DNA from 3 places in the Pandoraea apista genome. Region 1 is predicted to be linked to each of the others. Evidence: predicted binding sites of a transcription regulator. Region 1 holds the regulator's gene; each other region holds the start of a gene.

The links. The regulator LexA, encoded in region 1, represses DNA repair genes until DNA is damaged. The targets are predictions, from matches to a motif close to ACTGTATNNNNATACAGT.
Region 2: the regulator LexA is predicted to act here: its motif matches at 1,523-1,540, upstream of AT395_RS23305 (ATP-dependent helicase).
Region 3: the regulator LexA is predicted to act here: its motif matches at 1,051-1,068, upstream of AT395_RS09745 (PA0069 family radical SAM protein).

The regions. Positions count from the first base shown of each region.
Region 1 covers NZ_CP013481.2:2,560,382-2,563,629, reverse strand. Annotated here, with positions in the region: gene AT395_RS11940 (sulfate ABC transporter substrate-binding protein) at 1-923, opposite strand, end outside; gene lexA (transcriptional repressor LexA) at 1,352-2,005, shown strand; gene AT395_RS11930 (hypothetical protein) at 2,172-2,600, shown strand; gene AT395_RS11925 (enoyl-CoA hydratase/isomerase family protein) at 2,650-3,248, opposite strand, start outside.
Region 2 covers NZ_CP013481.2:5,143,824-5,147,071, forward strand. Annotated here, with positions in the region: gene AT395_RS23305 (ATP-dependent helicase) at 1-1,463, opposite strand, end outside; gene AT395_RS23310 (DUF72 domain-containing protein) at 1,640-2,572, shown strand; gene AT395_RS23315 (voltage-gated chloride channel family protein) at 2,578-3,248, opposite strand, start outside.
Region 3 covers NZ_CP013481.2:2,100,381-2,103,628, reverse strand. Annotated here, with positions in the region: gene AT395_RS09755 (TM2 domain-containing protein) at 1-2, shown strand, start outside; gene AT395_RS09750 (Rossmann-like and DUF2520 domain-containing protein) at 12-944, shown strand; gene AT395_RS09745 (PA0069 family radical SAM protein) at 1,137-2,312, shown strand; gene AT395_RS09740 (Lrp/AsnC ligand binding domain-containing protein) at 2,434-2,922, opposite strand; gene AT395_RS09735 (D-amino acid dehydrogenase) at 3,027-3,248, shown strand, end outside.

The DNA.
Region 1 (3,248 bases):
GGATATTGCGACTCGTACTTCTTCGCGATTTCCGGCGAGCGCGGACGATAGAAGTGCTTCGCGGCGATTTCCTGGCCTTGCGGCGAATACAGCCATTGCAGATAGGCCTCGGCAGCCTTGCGGGTACCGTGCTTGTCGACATTCTTGTCGACTACGGCCACCGGCGGCTCCGTCAGAATCGAAGACGACGGCACCACAATGTCGAACTTGTCCGGACCGAGATCCTTTACCGAGAGCAGCGCTTCGTTTTCCCAGGCGATCAGCACGTCGCCGATGCCGCGCTCCACGAAAGTCGTGGTCGCGCCGCGCGCGCCCGAATCGAGCACGCCCACGTTCTTATAGAGTGCCTTGACGAAATCCTGCGCCTTTTGCTCGTTGCCACCCGGTTGCTTAAGGGCGTAGAGCCACGCGGCAAGGTAATTCCAGCGGGCGCCGGCCGACGTCTTCGGGTTCGGCGTCACCACGCTGATACCCGGCTTGACGAGGTCGCCCCAGTCCTTGATGCCCTTCGGGTTGCCCTTGCGCACCAGCAGCACGATCGTGGAGGTGTACGGGGTGGCGTTATCCGGCAGGCGTTTCTGCCAGTCCTTGTTCACGAGACCGGCTTGCGCCAGTTCGTCGATGTCGGCAGAGATACCGAGCGTGACAACGTCGGCGGGCGCACCGTCGAGCACGGTGCGGGCTTGCTTGCCCGAGCCACCGTGCGAAGCCTTCACCGTCACCGTGTCGCCGCTGGTCTGCTTGTAGTGGGCTTCGAACGCCTTGTTGTAGTCCGCATATAGCTCACGCGTCGGGTCATACGACACGTTGAGCAGCGACAGGCTCGCAGCCTGCGCCTGAATCGTCATGCCAGCGGCCAGCGCCAGGCCGCCCAGTGCGACCGCCAGCTTTTTAGCTTTCCATCCCCGTGCTGCTTTGCTCATGACTTGCGCTCCTTGTTTGCTTCTCGTGTGTAGGAGGCCAGTCTATGAGGGCGGCTAAATAATTAAAAATAATATTTTTTCTTTTGTTTATGCCGGAATAAGGATTAGAGAAATCGTGCTGAACCGTGAATTCCGACCGGTCAAACGCCCGCCGAGCCATTGCCGGCGGCCTCTGACGGCCATTGCGGCTCATTGCCGCCCTCTAGCCCCCTTCTCTTGCCGATGACCGTGAGAAAGACCGGTGTGCAACCCCGGTTCGGCCGTTCGTAACGGGAAACATTTTGGAATCGCATTTATTGCGCGCGCAGCACGAGACCAAAAGCATGCGGGGCGCAGCAAGAACTTCATGCACAACTTGAAGTTTTCCCTTGCCTTTTTGCAAACACTGTACAAAAATACAGCCACCTGTGCTTCCATACAGTGATGCCATGATCAAACTTACCGCCCGACAACAGCAGGTCTACGAACTGGTCCGACAAGCGATCGAGCGCACCGGCTTTCCGCCGACACGCGCTGAAATCGCCGCCGAACTGGGCTTCTCTTCTGCCAATGCCGCGGAGGAACACCTGCGGGCGCTAGCGCGCAAAGGGGTGATCGAACTGGCTGCAGGGCAGTCGCGAGGCATCCGTCTCAAGCGTCTGGACGAAGCCGGTGGAGCGCACCAGTTCACGCTGCCGCACATGGGCCTGATGCAGTTGTCTCTGCCTCTCGTCGGCCGCGTGGCTGCCGGCAGCCCGATCCTTGCGCAGGAACATATTGAACGCAACTTCCAGTGCGACCCGAACATGTTCGCGCGCCAACCCGACTACCTGCTGAAGGTACGCGGAATGTCGATGCGCGACGCAGGCATTCTCGACGGCGATTTGCTGGCGGTACAGAAGGCCGCCGATGCCCGCGAAGGTCAGATCGTCGTGGCGCGTCTTGGCGACGACGTGACCGTTAAACGGTTTCACCGTGTGCCGGGCGGTGTAGAACTGATTGCCGAGAATCCTGACTTTGAGAACATCAACGTCAATGAAGGTAGCGGCGACTTTGCGCTGGAAGGAATTGCGGTCGGTCTGATCCGCAACAACGACCTCTAAGCGCGAATGCGGGGACTGCGCGCTGTAGCGCAGCACCCCACTCCCTGAAGCATTGTTTCTCCGACTGCGCCGGGCTGGGTCCGGCGCCCGTGCCCTGCTGCGCCCGCGATTTGCGAAACCTGCGGCAGGACACGCCTCTCAGACCCACATGAACAAGGATCGCATCATGGCTCGACTCTTTGGTTTGCTGCGTACGTCTTTCGGTCAATCGCAAGTGCGTGTGTCGTCACAGGCTCTGATGTCGGCCGTGTATGGACTCTCAGCCCTGTCCGGCCCGTTTGCATCGGCTCCCGTCGTCGCCCGCTCCTATACCGTGCCCGCACGCTCGCGCACCGCAGCCCTGCCCCGTGCGCTCACGGCCGCCGTCGCATCTGCAACGCGTCGCACGTGTCCGTCCGGGAAAGCCATCAAGGCATCGCGTAACGTGCGCGAACTTGCGCGTCGCGACATGCGGGAGCCTGAAGCAGGTCGCGCGGGTCACGACGTGCGCGTATATCGCGATGTGTCGCACATCGTAATGGTCGGCAGCATTGCCGATATCTGCCGCAAACTGGATCAGGCCGTCGGCGAGCAATTCTGTCTGGCAGCGGTATAAATCTTCAGGCGCCCCGGTGCCGCCTTTCGCAACGGCTGCTACCGGGAACCTACCGACCCAGTTCGCGCAGCGGATTGTCCGCGCCCGCACGCTCGCCGTCGAAGAAGCGCGCCACATCGGCAGGTTTTACCGATTCGATGTCGGCATGTTGCCAGCGCGGCGCGTGATCCTTGTCAACAACCAATGCGCGAATGCCCTCGACACTCTCTGCGCCCGTGCGGCCATCGAGATTGAAAACGCTGCGCATCATTAACCACTCTTCACGCAGTTCGTCAGCCAACGAAAGTTGACGTGCACGCCGCACCTGCTCCAAGGTGACGCACACCATCAGCGGCGAGCGCTTGCTGCGCAGCAGATGCTCCGTCTCTTCGGCCCAGCCCGAGTACTCGCAGCGTGCTTCACGCTGGAGCGCCTTCAGAATCGCGGGCATGTCCGACAGACCGAAGTGACTGTCGATCACATCGCGCAGCGGGGCGAGCTTGCCTGACGCCAGACCGGCAGGCGGCAGACTTTCCCTGGCAAATTCACGCGCCGCGTTAAGCACCGCGTCGCTGTCCTGCCAGTCGCCATTGGCCAGCAATTCACACAGCGCGGGCAACGACGCACGCGGAACAACGACGTCGGCCAGACCGATTTCGCACGCGTCGA
Region 2 (3,248 bases), 2.6 Mb from region 1:
GCCATGAAAACCTCAACGAACGCACGCCAATCGGCGGCAGCGGCCGACGGCGGCTTGAAATCGGCGAGCACCCGCGCGGGCGTGGCCGATTGCGCCATGGCGTCGAGCAGACGTGTCGCGCTTACCGGACCAATGCCCGGAATAAGTTGCGCCACACGAAACCCCGACAGACGGCTGGCCGGATTGTGCGCCCAACGCAGTATCGACAGCATGTCTTTCACATGCGCCGCTTCGAGAAACTTGAGCCCCCCGAATTTCACGAACGGGATGTTGCGGCGTGTCAGCTCGAGTTCGAGCGCGGCGCTGTGGCTCCCCGTGCGAAACAACACCGCCTGTTGCGTCAATCGCGTGCCGGTCTCGCGCTGTGCCAGCACCTGATCGGCGACCCAGCGCGCCTGCCCGGATTCATCGCTCACGTTGACGAGTTGCGGCAGACGCGTCGAGTGACGGTCGGTCCATAGTGCCTTCGCATAGCGTTCGCTCGACTCGGCGATCACGGCATTGGATGCATCGAGAATCGGTTGCGTCGACCGGTAATTTCGCTCGAGCGTGACCACATGCGCAGGTTCGGCGAACTGGCCCGGGAAGTCGAGAATGTTGCGGATCGTGGCGGCGCGAAACGCGTAGATGGACTGCGCGTCATCTCCAACGACGGTCAGGCCGCGTCCATCAGGCTTCATTGCCAGCAGAATCTGCGCCTGCAAACGGTTGGTATCCTGGTACTCGTCGACGAGCACATGATCGAAACGCTCGCCCAACTCGCGCGCCAGTTCCGGCGCACTCATCATCTCGGCCCAGTACAACAGCAGGTCGTCGTAATCGAGAACGTGTTGCGCCTGCTTCGCGTCGACATAAGCGCCGAAGAGTGTCTTGAGTTGCGCTTCCCATTGCGCGCACCAGGGGAAGTGTTTCGCCAGCACTTCCGGGAGCGGTGCCTGACTGTTCACCACGCGCGAATAGATCGACAGACAGGTGCCCTTGAGCGGGAAGCGCGATTGCGTGTTGGAAAAACCGAGTTCGTGACGCGCGATACCCAGCAGATCCTCGGCGTCGCTGCGATCGTGAATCGTGAACGCTTCCGACAAACCGATACGCGTAGCAAAGTCGCGCAGAAGACGCGCACCGATCGCGTGAAACGTTCCGGCCCACGGTAACGAGGGCGGCTGCGACGACGCCAGCCCCAGAACCTTCTGGAGCACCGATCCCACACGCCGCTCCATTTCACCCGCCGCACGGCGTGAGAACGTAAGAAGCAGAATGCGATTCGGATCGGCCCCGCGCACGATCAGGTTAGCCACCCGATGCGCGAGCGTGCTCGTCTTGCCCGAGCCTGCGCCGGCTATGACGAGCAAGGGGCCGCCGGGCTCGCCGCCGTCGCCCACACCGTGGTCGACGGCCTCACGCTGGCGTTCGTTAAGTTCGGCCCACGGATCGCGGGCGGAGGCAGTCGGCTGTTCTGACATGCGGAATCTGGGAGAAGCACGGGAATGCGGGCCGTTGCCCGCGGTTACGCTCATCGAGTACTGTATATTTATACATTATATCGATGACACCAACGTCCATCGACCCCCGTTCCGAAATTGAGACGACTCCCGGATGTCGCCCAGACGATGGCGCTCCGATCTGTTCGATGACGATTATGACGATACGCACCGGCACCTCGTCGTGGACCGATCCGACCCTCATTGCGTGCGGCCGGTTCTACCCTCCGGGCGTCGCTACGCCCGAGGCGCGCTTGCGTCATTACGCTTCGAAGTTCGATCTGGTGGAAGTCGACAGCAGCTATTACCGTTTGCCCGACGCCGCCACGGCATGGCGATGGGCACAACGCACACCGGCGTCGTTTCGCTTTCACATCAAGGCATTTCGCGCGTTCACGGGTCATACGACACCGCTGGCCGCATTCCCCACCGACATTGCCAACGCACTTGCCGCAAACGCCGGGCCAGCGGCATCCGCAGGGAATGCCATCTCACTGACCGACATCCCTGCCGAGTTGCGAGACGAACTCTGGCGACGCTATCTCGAAGCGGTCGAGCCGCTGCGACAGAGCGGTCAGCTAAGCGCGATCCACTTTCAGTTCTCGCCACGCGTGCGCAACGACAAGGCCGGCAGGACACTGGTATTCGAGACGGCAAGACGACTGGAGGGCGAGCGGCACGCTATCGAATTTCGCCACCGCAGTTGGTTCGACACGCCCTCGCGCGAAGCCGCCACGTTGGCGATGCTGCGAGAGACCGGCGCGGCGCACACTATCGTCGACAGTCCCGGCGGGTTCGACAACACGGTGCCAGCCGTCTGGGCAACAACGCGCGACGACCTCTGTGTCGTGCGCCTGCATGGCCGTAACGCCGACGCGTGGAACCGGCGAGGCATCGTCGCCTCGTCCGGACGCTTCGTCTACGAATACAGCGCGAGCGAGCTGATCGACATCTCGGCTCGCGTGCAACGCATTGCCGCGCTAGCCGACGATACGCACGTCCTTTTCAATACAAATCACGAAGATCAGGGCATGAAAAACGCGTCGGCCTTTCAGCGCGCGCTGGTAAAGATGGCGCACGGCGAGCGCTAGGGAAACTACGTGTCCTCGCCGGCGCGGCGACCGCTCCCCTGCGACTTGCGCCACGCAGGCAGATCGGCGAGCCGCGCGCCTTCAGGTACTGCGCCGTGCTTGCCGTGTCCGACACGTTGCGCGCGATAGATCCCCGTATGGCCCGAGCACAGATAGGCCAGCACACAGGCGATCGCCGCGTAGCCGCCGATTTGCGGGCCGAAGATCTCGATGGCCATCAATGTCGACGCGATGGGCGTGTTGGCCGCACCGGCAAATACAGCGACAAAGCCAATGCCGGCGAGTACGGCGGCGGGCAACGTCAACACATGCGAGAGTGCGTTGCCCAGCGTCGCCCCCATGTAGAACAGCGGCGTCACCTCGCCGCCCTTGAATCCCGAGCCGAGCGTGAGAACGGTAAAGAGCGCCTTGCCGAGGAAGTCGTACCAGGGCAGCGTGGCGTGAAACGCGTCCACGAGGGTCGGAATACCCAGGCCGAGATACTGCGGCGTGCCCAACACCGTAGCGGCGGCGGCAACCGCCACGCCGCCCGCGAAGGGGCGTAGCGGCGCGTAGGCGACGCGCCGTTTCATGAACGCGGACGTCGCGTGCGTCGCCTGCGCAAACGCCATGCCGGTCAATCCGCAGAGTACCCCGGCGACAGCGGCACTGAACGCTCCGGAGATCGACATCGAGG
Region 3 (3,248 bases), 460 kb from region 1:
AATCCCTTACCGTGACAACCCCCATCACCCACCGCCAACAGCCCACACTGGGTTTCATCGGTGCCGGGCGTGTCGCTCGCGCGCTTGCCACCGCTGCCAGCAGTGCAGGCTACGCGGTGTCGGCGGTCGCCAGCCGACAGATCGACGCCGCAAAGCGCATTGCGTCTGCGCTGCCGGAATGCGAGGCACTGCCGATTCATCGTTCGGAAGACATGAATGCCGTCTTCTCGCATGCCGATCTGGTTTTCCTGACCGTTCCCGACGATGCCATCGCCACATGTGCCACGTATCTCGCCCCTCGTGCCGGTCAGGCTCTGGTGCATTGCAGCGGGGCTTCTGAGGTCGCGTTGCTTGCGCCAGCCACGCGGCAAGGTGCGCAGATCGGCGGCTTCCACCCGCTGTTTCTCTTCGCTGGGCTTGATGACGACGCATCGCGCATGTCGGGAAGCGCGATCACCATCGAGGCTGACGCACCGCTGAACGCTACGTTGCATGACCTCGCCAACGCGATTGGCTGCCGTGCGCTGTCGATACCGGCCGGCGAGCGAATGCGGTATCACGCTGGCGCCAACTATGCCGCCAGTTTTCTGCTGTGCCTGCTCGACGAAGCCACCTTGTTGTGGAAAGCGATCGGCATGCCCGAAGACGACGCCCATGAAGCCATGTGGCCGCTCGTCATGGGCACCCTCAACGCCGCTCGTAACCGAGGGCTGTCCGGCGCACTGGCCGGCCCGGTGTCTCGCGGCGACGCCCGCATCGTGGCACGTCACACGGAAGTCCTCGCCTCCATGGGGGGCAATCACGCCACGCTCTACTCGCTCCTGACGCTTCGCGCCATTCACCTTGCCCGCCAACGGCCGAACGCGGACAGCGCCGCGCTCGACGCCATCGCACACACCATCGCGCCCTATTTGCCGCCGTTCCCCACAGAAAGCGACGCCTAGAGACACCCACCTGCCCCAGCAGGCCCAACCGGTCGAGACCAGCCGCCAAGGCCAGCTCGCCGGAGGCTCAAGTCGTATAGCCATCATTCTGCCTCTCGTCTCGAACACTGTATAAAAACACAGTATAATGACAAGCATGCCTCGCGAATGCCCCGCATTCGTGCCCCCGGACTGCCATCAAGGAGACGAGCCATGGCTTCGTCATTCGCGCCGCCCCCGTCGCGCAAGGGCCGGGGCGCCACCGCCAATCTCGAATCGCGCTATTCCGAATTCCGCCGCGAAAGCGACGAAACACGACATGAATCGGACGCCGCCCAGGAATGTGAGGTTAAGTTCGCAACCCAAGTCGCGCTGGAGAACGCGCGGACGATCATCTCGCGCAATCAATCTGCCGACATTCCGTTTGATCGTTCGATCAACCCCTACCGAGGTTGCGAACACGGCTGCACCTATTGTTTTGCCCGGCCCACGCATGCCTATCTGGGGCTGTCACCGGGACTCGATTTCGAAACACGTCTGTACGCGAAGCACAACGCGGCCGAGCGACTCGACGCAGAACTGCGCAAGCGGGGCTATCAACCGGCTCTACTCGCACTCGGCGCAAATACCGACCCATATCAGCCCATCGAGCGCGAATTCGGCATTACCAGGAGCGTGCTCGAAGTGCTTGAGCGGTTCGGTCACCCCGTGGGCATCACCACGAAATCCGCATTGGTCACGCGGGATATCGACATCCTGTCGCGCATGGCAGCGCGTGGCCTTGCCCGCGTTTTCATTTCAGTGGGAACGCTCGATGCGGATATTGCCCGCAAGATGGAGCCCCGCGCCAATACCCCTTCGCGCCGCATCGAAGCCATACGCAAGCTGACTGAGGCAGGCATACCGACCGGGGTGATCGTGGCGCCGATCGTGCCGGCACTGACCGATTTCGACATCGAACGGGTGTTGACGACAGCCGCGCAAGCCGGTGCAACCTATGCGGCCTACGTGATGCTGCGGCTTCCCCGCGAAGTCCACGATGTATTTGTCGACTGGCTGGAAGCCCATTACCCAATGCGGGCACGCCATGTCATGAGCCTGATCGAGCAGGTGCGCGACGGCAAACACAATAGCGCCGAATTCGGCACACGGATGCGGGGCACCGGTTTGCACGCCGAGCTGATACGCCAGCGGTTTCACCTGGCGGCACGCAAGTTGGGGCTTAATCAGGCCAGACCGCCGTTGCGCAACGATCAGTTCAACGTGCCTGCCCCCATTACGTCCCCCCTTGAAGACGGACAGCGCGCCGCGCGTCAGCGGCCGGGGTTCAACGCCCAAACGCAAGACAACGCTTCCGGTAAAGCCGACCCACAAATGCGCCTTTTCTAGGCGGGGTCGCCGCCGCGCTTGAATGGATAGGCAACGCACGCTGGGCGTTCTTTCGCCGGAAGGGGACGAAGCACGGATCGCCGCGTCGCATAACCCCAGCCTGCCGTACCTCCCCCGCCGTTCACTCCTCGACATGGATGGTAAGTGTCTCCTTGATCTCTTCCATCACGACATAACTCTTCGATTGCACGGCGCCGGGCAACTGCAAAAGGATGTCGCCGAGCAGCTTCCGGTACTCGGACATCTCACGAATGCGCGCCTTGATGAGGTAGTCGAAATCGCCGGAAATCAGATGGCACTCCATCACCTCCGGAATCCGCAGGACTTCGCGCCGGAACTGGTCGAACATGTTGCCCGACTTGTGATCCAGCGTGATCTCGACAAACACGAGCAACGACGCCCCAAGCGCTGCCGGATTTACCCGCGCGAAGTAGCCCATGATCACGCCGTCGCGCTCCATGCGCTTCACGCGCTCGATACAGGGCGTGATCGACAGCCCGACCTGTTCCGAGAGGTCTTTCATCGACATTCGGCCGTCTTGCTGAAGCAACGTCAGAATGCGCCGATCCAGCCGATCCAGCGTCCGGACCGATTGCTGCTGAACTCTCATGATTTATTCCTGAATTACAAAAATAAACATTAACTAAACCTAGCAATCCGAGAATAGCATGCGAATTATTACTGGATAACTATGGTTTTACAGGAGTCAACGCAATGAAGGTCATCGTTCTCGGCAGCGGCGTCATAGGTGTCACCAGCGCCTACTACCTGGCGAAGGCCGGGCACGACGTCACGGTGCTCGACCGCCAGGCAGGTCCGGCACTCGAAACCAGCTTCGGAAACGCCGGCCAGATTTCACCGGGCTACGCCTCGCCGTGGGCAGCACCGGGCATTCCGACGAAGGCCATCAAGTGGTTGTTCCAGAAGCACGCCCCC